Regions from separate parts of the Peribacillus sp. YIM B13481 genome, predicted to be linked through region 3. Evidence: riboswitches for the same ligand, from Rfam matches in the RefSeq annotation. Region 3 holds a riboswitch; each other region holds the start of a gene.

Region 1 (4,218 bases), on a different contig from region 3:
ATTTCGTCAAATAATTGAAAACGAATTGGCAAAGAATAAAAACATCAGAATCTACTTTGATGAATGGGGAGGACGTTGTTACCTATTTGCCGATGAGCTTGGTAAGCATTATATGTTCAAAAAAGGCTCGAAGAAAGAGTTGGATAATTTGGAGATTAATGTAGATGCGTTTAAAGGATTAGGCGGCAAGTATATATTTTCTGCCGTACCAATCAACAACGCGAAGGAAAACGGGTTGGAACTGGATAGGATTTTCACAAAGAAAGGGACCGTTTGGAAAATTCATTTATACAGAGTCATTTGAAAAGGGGGGGATATTGTGAATTCACCGATAGTGACGATTGTTGTACCTTGTTATAACGAAGAAAGTGTTTTGCAGGATACCATTTCCCAGCTTTGTGGATTGGTGAGGGGTTTAGTCGAAGAAAATGTTGTGTCTGGTCAAAGTAAAATTCTATTGGTTGATGATGGAAGTAAAGATCAAACATGGAAGATCATATATAAGGAAACGATTAACAATGAATATGTTCGTGGACTAAAGCTTTCACGGAATGCAGGCCACCAAAATGCACTCCTTGCCGGATTGTTTACAGCCAAGGAAGCCTCGGATTGTGTGATTTCAATTGATGCAGATTTACAAGATGATATTCAAGTCATCCCTGAATTCATTCGGAAATTCACTGAAGGATGTGAAATTGTATATGGCGTCCGCCAAAAAAGGGACCTTGATTCATTTTTTAAACGAACATCTGCAACTGGCTTTTATAAAATGATGAACAAAATGGGGGTCAACCTTGTCTATAATCATGCAGATTTCCGGCTAATGAGCAAAAGGGCGATCGTGGAGTTGGAACGATTTGAAGAAACGAATCTTTTTTTACGGGGAATCGTCCCGCTTATTGGGTTTAAGACGGACTCTGTTTATTATGACCGCAAAGAAAGATTGGCAGGGGAAACGAAATATCCATTTAAGAAGATGGTTGCTTTTGCTCTTGATGGCATTACTTCCTTTTCAGTAACACCGATCCGGCTTGTATTATGGCTAGGATGTCTTTCCTTTTTCATTAGCTTACTTTTTGGGTCATACTTTTTATGGTTAAAGTTTTTTGGGCAGACCGAAACTGGTTGGACCTCATTAATTACCTCCATCTGGTTGATCGGCGGACTCCAGTTGATTGCTGTCGGCTTGATTGGGGAATATATCGGTAAAATCTATAATGAATCCAAACGCCGGCCTAAATATATTGTGGATCTGGATTTATTTAATCCGCTCGATTTAAATAAACGGGAGCAACTAGATAATGAACGGACAAGTATTGAAAAACTATCTAAAACACACTAACTCCTTTATCCGCTTTTTATTGGTTGGAATGGTCAATACAGGGGTTGGACTTTCCATCATGCTTTTTCTCATGAATGTTCTTGAATTATCTTACTGGATCTCTACCTTTTTCGGCAATGGTATGGGAGCAGTAACGAGTTTTCTGTTGAACAGGACTTTTACTTTTAGAAGCGATATAGATTGGCGGAGAGGGGTTGCCCGTTTCTTTTGCGTCATCCTGATTTGTTATTCCGCGGCTTATTCTTTAGGACAAGCCATTGCAGGATCCTTGGAAGCATCCGTTCATTTTTCCATTCAGCAAAATGTGGCTGTACTTATCGGAACAATCTTTTATACAGTACTGAACTATATTGGCCAGAAATACTTTGTCTTTAAAAAAAGCAATTTGGGAACAATTCAAGAAGGAAGGAACTGATTAGAATCAAAGAATGCCCCTTTGGATGGAAATCAAAGTGGATTTCAAGAAGCGAATTTTTGATTTTCAGCGTGGAGTTTATATATTGCAAACCTATCCAAGCGGGGGCAGATCCTTTTAATAAGAAAGGTGAACCGTTAATAAATTAGAGATTTAAACAGTTTCGTAATTCGGTAATTTTCCCTTTTAAGGACCCACCGTTTTTGTTCTTTCATTTCTTAAAAATTGATTGGGAAGTTTCTCTTTTTTAACAAGTTATTCACCTTTTTCCTACCTTCGAATCATGCACTTGGATGACTTATGTTATATACGTCAGAACAAAGCCTCACTTAAAATAAATTATTATTTTACTGTGCAAAATTTTCATTTACTTTTCCATTTCACGGGAGTATGATAATCAACAGTTTCGTATTTCTAAATCGCTTAAACCTTATGGTACGGGGGGTCCGGTATGGGATTATTTTAACAATCCAAGGGGTGAATCCTTTCAAGGTAGGGCTACTCTTAGGTCCGAATCCGACAGCTAACCTCGTAAGCGTTATATGAGAGGGAAGGTGGAGCTTGTTAGACAAAAAAGTGGATGTCTACAGGTCTATTTAGTTATGACTTGTGGGCATTTTTCCATTTTTTTTGTTTTTTCTATAGCTGGGTAACATAAACTTATAACTTAAAAATGGTGGTGAATTCTTGATGTTATCTTCTATAAAGAGGTTTTTGATCGGGAGACCTTTAAAATCAAATGCACTAGGTGATCAAAAGCTTAACAAAACCAAGGCTTTGGCGATATTATCTTCTGATGCTTTGTCTTCGGTTGCTTATGGACCGGAGCAAATATTAATCGTTCTGATCACGGTCGGTGCTGCGGCATTCTGGTATTCCATACCCATCGCCATCGGAGTATTGTTACTGTTGGCTGCATTGATCTTGTCCTATAGACAAATCATTTTTGCTTATCCTCATGGCGGGGGAGCCTATGTGGTTTCAAAAAACAATTTAGGTATCAATCCAGGGTTGATAGCTGGAGGATCCTTATTGGTCGATTATATTTTAACTGTAGCTGTAAGTGTTTCTGCAGGTACGGATGCTATCACGTCCGCCTTTCCCGGCCTTCATGCATATAATGTAGGCATAGCCATCGTTTTTGTATTTCTGCTTACCATCCTTAATCTAAGAGGGGTTACGGAGTCGGCCTCTGTTTTGGCCTATCCGGTGTATCTATTCGTTTTAGCATTGTTCATCTTGATTGGTGTAGGAATTTACAAAATCCTGACAGGAGGAGTCTCACCGGAATTACACGCGCCAATCGGGACTCCAGTAGCGGGCATCAGTTTATTCATACTGCTAAGAGCATTTGCATCAGGAAGTTCCGCATTGACAGGAGTCGAAGCGATTTCCAATGCGATTCCGAACTTTAAAGACCCAGCTCCGAATAATGCTGCAAAAACTTTAATAGCTATGGGTTCCTTACTGGCTGTATTATTTACGGGAATCGTATTCTTAGCCTACTATTTAAGCATTGTTCCTAGCGCAGAGGTAACGGTCGTCTCGCAGATTGCTGAAGAGATCTTTGGTCGGAATTTCATGTATTTCTTCATTCAAGGTACGACTGCATTGATCTTGATTCTTGCTGCCAATACTGGCTATTCCGCTTTCCCCTTGCTTGCGGTGAATCTTGCAAAAGATAAATTCATACCAAGGGCGTTTACGATTAGAGGGGACCGATTAGGATATTCCAATGGAATTATCATACTAGGACTTGCATCCATCATCTTAATAGTCGCATTTGGGGGACATACAGAAAATCTTATTCCACTTTATGCGGTAGGGGTATTTATTCCATTTACGTTTTCCCAGACCGGGATGATTGTCAAATGGATACGCGAAAAGCCAAAAGGCTGGATCATGAAATTAACCATTAATTCAATTGGTGCCACTATTAGTTTTATCGTCACGATGATATTCTTTTTAACCAAATTTACTCAGGTTTGGCCTGTTTTGATTTTTTTACCTATCATCATTTTAATTTTTCATCGAATTAGGAAGCATTATGAAGCAGTCGGAGACCAGCTAAGGATTACAACTTGTGAGCCCATCTTGCCAATAGAAGGGAATATCATTATTGTGCCTGTGGCCGGTATAACTCATGTGGTTGAGAACTCTTTAAATTATGCTAAATCTCTATCAGCACATCAGGTCATTGCCGTTTATGTTGCTTTTGAAAGAGAAGATGAAAAGAAATTTGAAGAAAAGTGGAAAAAGTGGCAGCCAGATGTTAGACTCGTCACACTAAACTCTTATTACAGGAGTATCATACAGCCATTAACTAAATTCGTGGATACAGTTGAACATAAAGCGAGTGAATCCAACTATAAAGTTACGGTAATAATCCCGCAATTTATTCCGAAGAAAGGCTGGCACAATATTCTTCATAACCAATCAAGTTTACTGATTAAGGCCTACT
Region 2 (4,218 bases), on a different contig from region 3:
ATAATTATTTGGTCCTTGTAATGATTGTTCTATTCTATCTGGCCACGTGGTTTGTTAAAGCCTTTTTAGCATACATCCAAGTGGGCGTATTTGTATAAGGCGGGTGAAAAGAATGAGTGGGAAATGGAAAATAACAGCGGTCTCTATTGCGTCGATTGTGTTAATAACCGTCAACATATACCTTATTGAAAAAAAAGGAAGCAAAGCGGAACGAACTGTTTTCGTGGAAAACTGGTCAATGGTAAAAAAAGATACAATTACGGATACTATTCAAACAAATGGGGTAATTAAACCTGTAGAAGAGTACGATATCTATTTTGAAACCAAGAAAAATGATTTTAAGAAATTCCTTGTAAAAGAGGGGGATGCTGTAGCGGCTGGCTCCTCGTTGTTTGAGTATACGACAACCGAACTTGATGCACTTAAAGCGAATTTGGAAGCGGAGAAAACTGCTGCTGAGGGAGAAATTGTAGGGATTGACGAATATATTAGGAAGTTAAGGGCTTCTCAAGGGGCCCTGACCCGTGATCCTGATAAAGCGGTCATTGATGAATCGGTGAAAAATAACTTGGATATTAATATAACAACAAGCTCTTCAGATCTTATTAAAAGCAACATTGAGCAAGAAATGTACAAGCAAGAACTCGAAAAAAACAGTTTGAATGAAAAAGTGAAAATGCTTGATGCTAAATTAAGTTCAATTGAGGAGCAGGCTAGCGCGATTGTAACGACGAGTGAAGCTGATGGTGTAGTTAAAAATATCAATAAAAACCTGAAAAACCCCATTATATCCATCGTTTCAACAAATATGGCAATTGAAGGTAATTTCTCTGAAGAGGAGATGAAAAAAGCTAAAGTGGGCATGACTATAAAAGCAAGTTCCTCTGATTTAAAAAAGTCATTGAAAGGAACGATAGGCCGTATCCATTCCTATCCAGCAGAAGAGCCGTCACTAAAAAGGGATAACAAATTTCCATTTCAGGCTTTAATCGAACCGGAGGGTGAAGAAACCGAATCTTTGTTGGTGGGATCCAAAGTCAACCTTGCTGTAATAACCAATGAGAAAGCTGGTGTACCCGCCATTCCCATCGAGGCAGTGCATTACCAAAAAAAGCCGCATGTCTACAAATTGACTAAAAAAGGGTATGTGGATAAACACTACATTTCAAAAGGGCTTAAAGCAGAAGGTAAGCAGGAACTAATAAAGGGACCGTCAGTAGGTGATGTCATCCTGCTAGAACCGAATAGGGTAGCGAAGAACCATTCTTATTTTATTACCCCAATTCAATTTGAAAAAGTGAAAACTGCAACTTATAAAAAATTCACCTCTAGGGAAAAAGTAAGGTATCTGTTACTTGGCATTTTGGAAAAATAACTGCTTCTTTCATAAAGAAAGGGGATGTCAAATTAGTTATTATTTATATATCCATATAGCTTAAATGACTAAAAATCGGGAAGTGTAATACTGGGTGCAATCATCTAGAATGCAGAATATTCAGATATATTTAAAGACTTTTTCTAAAATGGATGAGAATAAACATTTACAGATTAACCTTTTTAGTATAATATTTTATTATAAGTTAACTCGCTTAATCTTATTCCAAGAACGGGGGAACCATTTTTGTGGATTTTAATCCACTAGGGGTGAATTCAGAAATGAAAGGGCAAATTGTGTTTCCAATTCCTAACCCGACAGCTAACCTCGTCAGCGTCTTTAAGGGAACATGTGTGAATATTCACGCCAATATGAAATCGACACATGAAGTGTCTTTTTTTTCGGCGTAAAGACAGAGTTTTTCAAAAAAAGAAAAATTACTTTCTTTCTATTAGTATCTTGTTTCCCTTACCGAGACAAAACGTTTTTGCATCAAAGACTTTATGGAAGGTGAGGAAAGTATATGAAGAAATTCAAGTTAAGTTTAGCTAGCCAAATTTTCATTGGTTTAATTCTAGGGATTATCGTTGGTGCCATTTTTTATGGTAATGAGACGGCCCAAAACTTTTTACAGCCATTCGGAGACATTTTCCTACGAATGATTAAAATGATTGTTGTGCCAATCATTGTATCAAGTCTTATCGTTGCAGTTGCGGGTGTAGGTGATTTAAAAGCAGTAGGTAAACTAGGAGCTAAATCAATATCATACTTTGTGGTGGTAACTATGATTGCGATTGCTGTTGGTTTAATTTCCGCGAATATCCTCCAGCCTGGTGTTGGCGTAAATATGAATCATCTGGAAAAAACTGATATCTCCACTTATGTTGATACAGCAGAAACTAAGCAGCATGAATCGTTTGTAGATACACTTGTTCACATTGTACCATCCAATCCAGTACAAGCTATGGTACAAGGCGATATGTTAGCGATCATTTTCTTCTCCGTATTGTTTGGAATTAGTATTGCGGCTATCGGTGAAAAAGGTAAACCAGTATTCCGTTTCTTCCAAGGTACAGCAGAAGGAATGTTCTACCTAACTAATATGGTCATGAAATTTGCTCCTATTGGGGTATTTGCACTAATCGGTGTGACCATCTCCAAGTTCGGTTTGGAATCTTTAATTCCGTTAGGTAAGTTAGCGCTTTCTGTATACGGAACAATGATTTTCTTTGTAATTGTCGTTCTGGGTCTTATTGCAAAATTTGTAGGATTCAATATCTTTACATTGATTAAACTTCTAAAAGAAGAATTGGTACTTGCGTTCTCTACAGCAAGTTCAGAAGCGGTTCTTCCGAAACTTATGGAAAAAATGGAAAAAGCGGGATGTCCGAAACATATAGCTACATTTGTTATTCCAACTGGATACTCTTTTAACCTTGATGGTTCAACATTATACCAAGCGTTGGCAGCTATCTTCATCGCTCAAATGTACGGAATCGATTTAAGTGCTTATGAGCAAATTACGCTAATGTTAGTGTTAATGATCACGTCTAAGGGTATTGCGGGTGTACCAGGTGTATCCTTCGTAGTTCTTTTAGCGACATTAGGAACAGTGGGTATTCCTATTGAAGGTTTAGCATTTATTGCCGGTATCGACCGTATTCTTGATATGGGACGTACAGTAGTAAACGTTATCGGGAATTCACTTGCAGCAATCGTCATCTCTAAATGGGAAGGTCAATTCAACCCTCCTTCCGATAAAGAATTAGAACAAGTTTCTTAATACAAAAAATCCAGAGTGATATGTCACTCTGGATTTTTTGTGTTTGAAAAGCGTATCCTTTATATTTGACGTGCCAGAAGGTGCAAACGAAAAGTTTTTTAAAGGGAAGCTTCCTCATGAAAAGAATTAATGATAAAACCTTATTCAATTTTACCCGTCGTCAATTCCTCCAACTCTTTATTTTTCACTATTATGGATATTTAAAATTATCGAGTTCGTTCCTTAACCGTAGGTGATTATAGAGTTCAGGTATTCACATTATTCATACGATGCAGATGATGAATAATATTCTGGGTTATATAACTTACTTGAAAACCCAAAAGTTTGATAAAATAACATTATTGATTGAGAGCTCGGAGGGGACCAGGTTATGAAGAATGATAACAATGATATCTTATATATGCATATGCAGGCTTCCGAACGGTTTGTCCTTTTTAATGGACTCAATTTTCGCGAATTTGTCTATTCGCTGCCATATACCTTGGATTCCATCTTATTATTGAAACATCAATTCGATGGTGGGGAATACAATTTGAATGTCCTGCTCGATAGCGCTTCATCTGAGGATATTGCAAAGCTCGTTAAAGAAAATGTCCGGGCATATGGAGATTTCTGTTGGATTGATTTTGAAGAAGAGGAAGGGCTGGATGAATTGGATGGAAGGGAATTAGCTGAACTTTTATATTTAGGGCATGCAAAAACCCATCTGGATCCTCCATTTTTCCGTAAATTGAATAATCAATTTGTGTACCTTGCCCAGGATGATGGCTGGTTCAACAAAATTTATTTTCGTTCACTTTCTACATATTATATGATGTTAGGGAGTCTGATTCCGCTAAAGCTGGAGCCGTTAAAAGTGGAGAGGACGTGGCTTGGAATCAGAAAGAAAAGAGAGCTGACGGCCATTCCTGCAGAAATCATTTCTTCATTGGCTCATATTATGGCAGAGGGGCTCATTTTTTCCTTTCGGCATGTCAAGTACTCAAGAACGAAGATTGAGATACCGGCATGGGTGGTAGGGGATTATTTAAACATGGATGAGATGCATGATGACTTTTCG
Region 3 (4,218 bases):
TATCATGCATATTATTGACTGTACCTGTAGTAGCTGCTGTCGTAACGGCTGTAAAAAGGGCACTCTGTGCGATTCCAAACCGCACCTCCTTCCCTTCCATACTTCCATTCTCTTGAGAAATCCCTATTCTCTCTAATGCTGGATTTCCATTTTGTTCGCTGAAATACGTAACACCTAAGAACACAAGGAACATTAATCCCATTGCTAAAAAAAGAATCCAACCTAATTTCTTGTTTTTTGCCATATATCCAAACGTTAATGGAAGGGCAACAGGTATCAGAAACATTGATAAAATCTCTAATATATTGGTGAAACCATTAGGATTCTCAAAGGGATGTGCCGAGTTGACACCAAAAAATCCACCGCCATTTGTCCCTAAATGTTTAATAGACTCTAACGCAGCTACTGGCCCACGTGCAATATTCTGCTTCGCACCTTCCAATGTAGTTGCAATGGCCGTAGGATCAAGGGTTTGCGGAACCCCTTGAGATACTAGGACAAGACCGATTAAGATAGATAACGGCAGTAGTACCCGGGTGATGGAACGAATTAAATCCACATAAAAATTCCCCATACTGAACTGCCCGGTCAGGCCTCTGAAAAAAGCCATACATAACGAAAGACCGGTAGCTGGTGTCGTGAACATCAAAAATATGATGACGACCATTTGCGATAAATAAGAAAGTCCCGATTCCCCGCTGTAGTGCTGTAAATTGGTATTGGTAAGGAAGCTTACAGCAGTATTGAATGCCAATAATGGATCCATGTTGTCTATCTTACTTGGGTTACCCGGTAAAATTCCTTGAAATCGAATGATCATGTACGAAATAATAAACATGACTAAATTACTCAATAGTAGTGCCTTTACATATTGCTTCCAGTTCATATCACCGGTATTAATACCAGATAATTTATAAATGCCCCTTTCTAACCATCCAAACATCCGATCTTGTTTTGTTGTTTCAAGGGAATAAACATTAGCTAAATATTTCGCCAGTGGTATTGCCAGGATAATGACGAGTGCCAATACCAGACCGATTTGTAAAAAATCCATTTGCATTTCCTCCGTTTTGTAGCTATTAATATTTTTCCGGGTAAATTAAAGCATGAATTAAATACAACGAAAGTGCTCCAACAATAAATAATAAAAACATCGTTTCTACTCTCCTTTTTCTTCTATAACTTTGTTACAAAAATGGATAAATCCAAAAAATGTTAAGAATGAAAAAGCTGTAAGTGAAACTGATATAAGATCCATTGACGTCTCTCCTTCCAAACTATAAAAATTTCAAACTAAAATGTACTCACCCCCTTTGAGTTTCTTAAAGAAACTAGGTTCCACTTGTTAGCAGCCAGTTATAGCTGTAACATTCTGGTTTACTGAAGATGACAAAATCAGCTCCCATTTTTTATATAGACTAGAATATTGATGATCATGAGTGACAACAAAAAACCTATAAGATTTGAACTCTGAAAATATTTTCACAAGATTAATTCCATCAAACAGAGAATTAGGGAATAGATAAACACAGTTATCCTGCTCTGATTTATGAACCATTTTTCCATCACATTCCTTCAGGTTTCTTGTAGGCTTAAACCATTCTTCATCATAGTCTACAGTTTCTACATTACTTGTATCCGTGTGGGTGGCCCCTATACTTTCCTTTACAGATATAAATAATTTTCCTTTTCCAACAAGCAGCACTTTTCCCATACAATCCACCCCATTAGTACTTTCTCTTATTAATTTTCAATCTGCATTCTTTCTGGGGAAGAGAAGCCTGCCAGTTGATAACATAAAAAAATAGACCAATGCTTACTCTTTCCCCATGTATGCAGCCATGCAGTAGCTATCCATATCCCCGCGTTAATAAATACGATTCACGCATCGGTTATTGGATTAATTGCAAAGCAAACATATAAAATTGGAGAAAAAGTACTCATTGGTCTACTTATCACCCAGCAAGCTTTACAGCTCTCTGTGCGATCTGTCTTCCAAGACACCTTTTCGTTTATAGGCATAATAAAAAGACCTACGGAAATGACAGGTTGCTATCTTGCTACAAACATAACAAAAAAAGCCTCCTGAATTAAGGTGGTCTTATGACCTCCTTCGCTTTAGCCGACGAAGTTAGCTGACGGGTAGGATGGCGAAAGAGTATCTCATCCCTTCTGCAAATGCAGAATTAACCCCAAAAATAGTGGGTCCTCCGTTCTCAATTTCTTGAGATTTGGCCGATATCAAATTGTTATTTATGTGGATTATTCTACGCTCATCATTAAATGTTTGTAAACCTCATAAAATCACGATATTAATTCAAAATCGACCAAATAAAGTCATTTTAGTCCGAATAAGTCATCAAAAGCTAACTTTACTTAATAATTCTAGTGATTACATTTTTTTATAGGTTTGTAAACTTACATTGACAATAACTAAGGTTGGGCATTATGATAAATCCCATAAATTCCCGAGATAAAATGGAGGCATTATGTTAAATCCAAAAAAGAAACTTGAAGCAGAAATAAGTGCAGCATTTATTAAGTTCCAGCGTGATCTGATAGGCAGAGGACCACAGGAAGCAAAAACATATATAATTAATGACATGTTGATTACTCGTTTTAAAGGGGTCCTGACTGTGGAAGAAAAGCATCTTGTCAGTCACAATTCCGGCAAAAAACTTGTAAAAAAAATGCGCTCGCTTCTTCGTGAAATGTACACTAAGGATTACGAAAAAATAGTTGAAGATCATACTGGATGTAAAGTTCTTTCTTCCCATAGTGATATTAGCACTAAAACAGGTGAAAGAATTGAAGTTTTTATACTGGATAAAGATTTAGAGAGGTAATTAGAAACCATCAAATAATACTGTTTAAGTTACATGAATTATCATTTTTATAAAATTTATATATATATTTTAGGTTAGAAGGCTCGCATGTTGTAAGTCGCAACAGATCGCCAACAGCTTCATAGTGCTTTCTAATTCGATGAAAGGTTAAAATAATGATAGGTAGAAATACCAATACCTACAAAACCTGTGGAATTTAGTAAAAAAAGAACATCATTGTGATGATAAAGTTAATTAACCCGCCAATTGAATTAATAATTAGTTTTGGAATCCAACCTTTAGGTTTTTCTCTAACCCATTTAAGCATCATTCCTGTTTGGGATAAGGGAAAAGGGATAAATACTCCAACAGCGTAAAAAGGTATCAGATGATCTGTTTCTCCTTTGAACACAATGATTAAGAGCTAGCATCTTCTTTTAAAGCTTTAAGGATTTTCTCTATTGTTCGTACAACTTATCCAATTTTGTGGTCCTACTGGTGACTATGTTTGTTTAGCAGTTTCAAAATAAACAGGACATTTGTCGGAAGGGGAATATAAAATCTGAGGGGAACTAGTAAGGTGTATTGAAAATAAAAAAGAGGGAGATGGCGCTTTGAAGAAATTACTTACCTGTTTGATAGTATTAGCAATAGTCCTGGGGATATCTTTTTCCACTGCTTCAGCATCTGCCGGAGGATTTCACCACCCGCAAAGCTGGGATAAAAACTCGATTTTGCGGAAGGACACTCATGGGGTGGAAGTCAAAAATATGCAGTATATCCTCAATGTCATGGGTTTTTATACTGATTCAGCAGTGGTTGACGTTGATGGGATTTTTGGGCCGAAAACCGAAGCGGGTGTAAAGAAATATCAAAAAGAAAACCATCTGATAGTGGATGGTGTGGTTGGCCCCAAGACGTGGACCAGTTTCTCGCAATATATTAAAAAGAATGGCGAGAACACCTATGGAGCAGGCGGGTACATGGGTCTCAGAATCAAATGGAAGTACGACGATTCTTCTTATACATCAGGCTCAAAAGCCTATATTTACGGTAATGGAGATACATTAAGTGACCAATATCGCCTGTATGCGAATTAAAAACTCAGGTAGGAGGCCCTTATTAGTTAAATGAGGCTAAAAGATAGGTCCTCCGCTTCTAAGCGATGTCAATGAAGGAGAGAGGGATAATTCTTTTAAAATTCTCCTTTCTATTAGTTTCAGGTTAATTGTAAAAAGCCGATGATTCCTACGAAAGAATCATCGGCTCTATTCATTCAGAACTATGCGCTTTCCTCCAACCTAATTTGAAGGAAATAAGATTAACCTTTACTTAAGACAAGAGATCATAAGGTTAATGAAGCAATTTTTCACAAAAGGGAAGCCCCTTCTTC
Region 4 (4,218 bases), on a different contig from region 3:
ACTGTTGTTTTTCTTCCTCAGAAAGACTTTTGCTTTTAAGGATAATCCTTTTTTGTTCTTTAACTAGTTGGTTCTGCCCTTGAAGGATTTGTTGTAAGGAGTTCAGTTGACTAATCATTTCAGGCTGTCTTTCATATATATCCCCCAACGCGATTAATAGTGGGTCAACTTTGTCTTGAATTTCAATTGTACCTTGGTGTGCCTGCTGTAGGTTTCTTTTAAGATCATTAGCTCCTTGTTCTAATTGTTTAGAACCTTTGGCGAGATTTTCACCAGTTTTGTTAAGGACACCCAAGCCATTTTCTAAATTATCCATACCACTATTAAGTGTTTGAACCCCGTTAGACAATTGACCAATTTCCGTTTGAAATTGTTGAGTTCCATTGCGTAAACTTTGTGTACCATCTTTAAATAAGACGGTACCAGCAGCTAAACTCTGCAAATGGTCTTGTAGTGTTTTGGAGGAATTTGTAATTTTGTTGGCAGCCTGGTCTATTTTATTCGCTCCTTCAGCTGCTTTTTGTAAATGCTCGCCTACTTCATTTAAACTATTAAATAATGTGACTGCATATTGTTTTGTGATAGAATTTGATATTTTCTCATTGATTTTACTAATTCCAGAGGTTGCTATCTTTGATGCAGTATAGTTTTTCCCCGGATTTGTGTAATATCTCAGGCCCATTTTACTAGGATGTTTATCTAACAAGGTAGCTCCATTTTTAGAGAAATCATTTGGAATTTCGACTACCATGTAAAAATCTTCATTTTTTAATCCTTTAAACGCTTCTTTACTATTGGTAAATTTCCATTTAAACGAGTGATTCTGTTTCAAATCATGAACCAAATCTTTTCCTAACTGTAAATTCTGCCCAGAAAATTTTGATCCCAGATCTTCATTTACTACTGCAATTGGAAGATCTCCAGTTTTAGAATAAGGATTTCTAAAAGCGGATAGAAAAATGCTGCTATAGAGCAACGGTACAAAAAGAATGACTATCAATGTTAACCCAGTTTTGCGATGGCTGAAAATATTTTTCCACTCGCCTCTTATCATATTCAATTATATTATCCCCCATTGTTTCTAGTACTAAATATATTTTGTAGGACCCTAATTTCATAGCTAATTTTACTATAAGATGTCCTTGGGTGTTAGACTTCATTTTTCCATTTTTAATAATTTTTTTAATTCGCCCAATTCACCGTCTGGAAACGATTAGCCCACGTTTACATGTTCCGGAAGCTGCTCATTATGTATATGATTTTACCGTGAACTTAAATTCAAGGGTGATGAAATCCTGCGATTCAGCGAGTATTGGTGAGAAAGTCGTATAAACTGAGGGAGTTGAAGAAGGATTTTGTTTTTACGTTAAACTGTATACAGTTTAACGGTTTTAGGAGGTGAAAATGATGAAACGTGCGATAGGAATTTTTCTTACTCTTTCATCTTTACTAACATACTTAATAGTAGACATGCTTTATGACCCTGTTAAGAATACAATAACAACAACAGATATGAATTCAGGAGTTACAACAGTAACAGTACATTATCAATATCCTTTGATGTTTTGGGTAATTTGTGTCATTTTAATAATTACTTTTATTCTTGGGATTTACTTTATTCTAGCAAAGGAAAAGCAATATGAGGAATGTCCACTCTGTGATACTCCAGAATATACTAGAAATAAGTGAATCGAACTCCCATGAAAATTAAAAAAGCACAAAATCCAGAAAAAACCACAATAAAATAGACCCAGTAAAAACGCTTTTAAAAAAAAGGCTGAGCCTTATGAGTGATCTGATTGAGTTTGGTAAATCGTTAAACAAAAACCTCCAATTATAGCAAATTAAGTAGAGGCTAGCGCGACGACCAAAAAAGGATTAATCTCCCATGAGTGCTACCCATAAAGGGCGCGACAGTCGGTGGTACACCGTGGTCATCGGAGTCAGACTAACGGATGGGCTCAAAGGTACCATAGTTCAAAGACCTTCTTCGCCAGCCATTAAAACATTATCGACATAGAGACCAATTTTCATTCTCTGTGGTGAAGCGCTGATTTTTGCGCTTCATGAATGGCTAACGGGGCAGTTTAATGAAAAAGTGAGGACATACACAATGGTATGAGTTCAATATCTAAAGGTACTTTCTTGTGGACTTATATTCTAATCATTGTTTATGGGTTCTGCAATTTGTTCTTTTGTGGGACCTCCATATTGCTGGTTAATGTCTTTAGCTAACTCATCTAAAAATTCATCAGATAAAAAGGGACTATTATCTTTGAACATGTAAATCCTCCTTTCGTGTTAGAAATCAAAAATACTAAAGCATGAACTAATATGTACTACTAACATTTCCGTTATCCTCGGTTTTAATCTTTTACATAAAATTCATTTACATTCTCTGAACACAGGAGTATTATAATCACAGTTCAAATTTCTAAATCGCTGAAACCATTAGGTACGGGGGAACCATTTTTGTGGGTTGTTACTTAACCCAAGGGGTGAATCCTTTCAAGGTAGGGCTACTCAAAGGTCCGAATCCGACAGCTAACCTCGTAAGCGTTAAATGAGAAGGAAGGTGGAACTTGTGACACACGAAAAGTGATGTGCCTACAGGTCTATTAAATATGACTTGTAGGCACTTTTTTATGCATGTAAAATTATTTCTTTTTTGAGTAATTACTATTGATAAGGGTAAAAATTAACCAATAGATATATTAGGCGGTGCGTGATTAATGATTCCATTCATAAAAAGGCTTTTAATTGGACGACCTTTGAAATCCAATGAATTAGGAGAACAGAAACTTAACAAAACGAAAGCATTAGCAATCCTTTCTTCTGATGCTCTATCATCAGTGGCATATGGTCCTGAACAAATTTTGATAGTATTGATTACGTTAGGTGCAGCAGCATTTTGGTATTCAATTCCTATCGCAGTTGGTGTATTAATTCTTTTAACAGCTCTCATATTGTCTTATAGGCAAATCATCTTTGCTTATCCTCATGGCGGTGGAGCGTATGTGGTTTCAAAGAGCAATTTAGGTGTAAATTCAGGCTTAATAGCTGGAGGATCCCTATTGGTAGACTACATACTAACTGTTGCTGTAAGTGTGTCTGCTGGGACCGATGCTTTAACATCTGCCTTTCCCACTTTACATAACTATAATGTGGTAATTGCCATTGTATTTGTAATTCTTATTACAATTTTGAATTTAAGAGGAGTAACGGAGTCTGCTTCAATTTTAGCCTACCCCGTTTACTTATTCGTTTTTGCGTTGTTTATATTAATTGGTGTGGGTATTTATAATATTCTAACTGGAGGAGTTTCTCCTGAATTACACACCCCAATAGGTACACCTGTGGCGGGAATCAGTTTGTTTATTCTTTTAAGGGCGTTTGCTTCAGGAAGTTCGGCTTTAACAGGGGTTGAAGCCATATCGAATGCTATTCCTAACTTTAAAGACCCAGCTCCAAATAATGCGGCTAAAACATTAATGGCAATGGGAACCTTGCTTGCCATACTGTTTTCAGGAATCGTATTTTTAGCCTATTATTATGGCATTTCTCCAAGTGGAGAGGTAACCGTTGTTTCCCAAATTGCCGAAGAAACTTTCGGACGGAATTTCATGTACTTCTTTATTCAAGGAACTACAGCATTGATATTAATCCTTGCTGCGAACACTGGTTATTCGGCTTTCCCGTTGTTGGCAGTGAATCTTGCAAAGGATAAGTTTATTCCAAGGATGTTTCTAGTTAGAGGGGACCGATTAGGATATTCAAATGGCATCATCATCCTTGGTATTGCTTCAATACTTTTAATTGTTGCTTTTCAGGCAGAAACAGAGCATCTAATCCCACTTTATGCAGTTGGAGTTTTTATTCCATTTACATTGTCCCAAACAGGAATGATGGCTAAATGGATTCGTGAGAAGCCTCAGGGGTGGCTTCCAAAACTAATAGTTAATACGATTGGTGCTGTTATTAGTTTCACGGTCACAATGATGTTCTTTTTAACAAAATTCTCACAGGTTTGGTCAATCCTAATTTTTCTACCTATCATTGTCCTTCTCTTCCATCGAATTAAAAAGCATTATGAAGCTGTTGGAGACCAACTTAGGCTTACAACTTGTGAACCATCTGTGACCATTGACGGTAATGTTATGATAGTGCCTGTTGCTGGCATGACTCATGTTGTAGAGAATACCTTAAATTATGCTAAAT

The links. A riboswitch is a leader RNA that binds a small molecule or an ion and turns the genes downstream of it on or off. The one in region 3 is predicted to bind cyclic di-AMP.
Region 1: another riboswitch for cyclic di-AMP. It lies ahead of ACFX4X_RS18025 (APC family permease); the one in region 3 lies ahead of ACFX4X_RS04645 (hypothetical protein).
Region 2: another riboswitch for cyclic di-AMP. It lies ahead of ACFX4X_RS20615 (cation:dicarboxylate symporter family transporter); the one in region 3 lies ahead of ACFX4X_RS04645 (hypothetical protein).
Region 4: another riboswitch for cyclic di-AMP. It lies ahead of ACFX4X_RS24145 (APC family permease); the one in region 3 lies ahead of ACFX4X_RS04645 (hypothetical protein).

What each region holds. Positions count from the first base shown of each region.
Region 1 is NZ_JBHZPE010000035.1:37,297-41,514, forward strand. Features, by position in the region: gene ACFX4X_RS18010 (DUF6044 family protein) at 1-304, shown strand, start outside; gene ACFX4X_RS18015 (glycosyltransferase family 2 protein) at 320-1,342, shown strand; gene ACFX4X_RS18020 (GtrA family protein) at 1,302-1,757, shown strand; cyclic di-AMP (ydaO/yuaA leader) riboswitch at 2,168-2,311, shown strand; gene ACFX4X_RS18025 (APC family permease) at 2,448-4,218, shown strand, end outside.
Region 2 is NZ_JBHZPE010000048.1:7,461-11,678, forward strand. Features, by position in the region: gene ACFX4X_RS20605 (hypothetical protein) at 1-98, shown strand, start outside; gene ACFX4X_RS20610 (efflux RND transporter periplasmic adaptor subunit) at 113-1,375, shown strand; cyclic di-AMP (ydaO/yuaA leader) riboswitch at 1,577-1,726, shown strand; gene ACFX4X_RS20615 (cation:dicarboxylate symporter family transporter) at 1,899-3,158, shown strand; gene ACFX4X_RS20620 (hypothetical protein) at 3,529-4,218, shown strand, end outside.
Region 3 is NZ_JBHZPE010000004.1:98,131-102,348, forward strand. Features, by position in the region: gene kdpA (potassium-transporting ATPase subunit KdpA) at 1-1,054, opposite strand, end outside; gene ACFX4X_RS04640 (potassium-transporting ATPase subunit F) at 1,080-1,154, opposite strand; gene ACFX4X_RS04645 (hypothetical protein) at 1,346-1,714, opposite strand; cyclic di-AMP (ydaO/yuaA leader) riboswitch at 2,106-2,247, opposite strand; gene ACFX4X_RS04650 (Na-translocating system protein MpsC family protein) at 2,490-2,846, shown strand; partial or broken gene ACFX4X_RS04655 (amino acid permease) at 2,926-3,249, opposite strand; gene ACFX4X_RS04660 (peptidoglycan-binding domain-containing protein) at 3,440-3,925, shown strand.
Region 4 is NZ_JBHZPE010000083.1:6,632-10,849, forward strand. Features, by position in the region: gene ACFX4X_RS24130 (YhgE/Pip family protein) at 1-1,054, opposite strand, end outside; gene ACFX4X_RS24135 (hypothetical protein) at 1,408-1,689, shown strand; gene ACFX4X_RS24140 (bacitracin ABC transporter ATP-binding protein) at 2,161-2,283, opposite strand; cyclic di-AMP (ydaO/yuaA leader) riboswitch at 2,431-2,575, shown strand; gene ACFX4X_RS24145 (APC family permease) at 2,733-4,218, shown strand, end outside.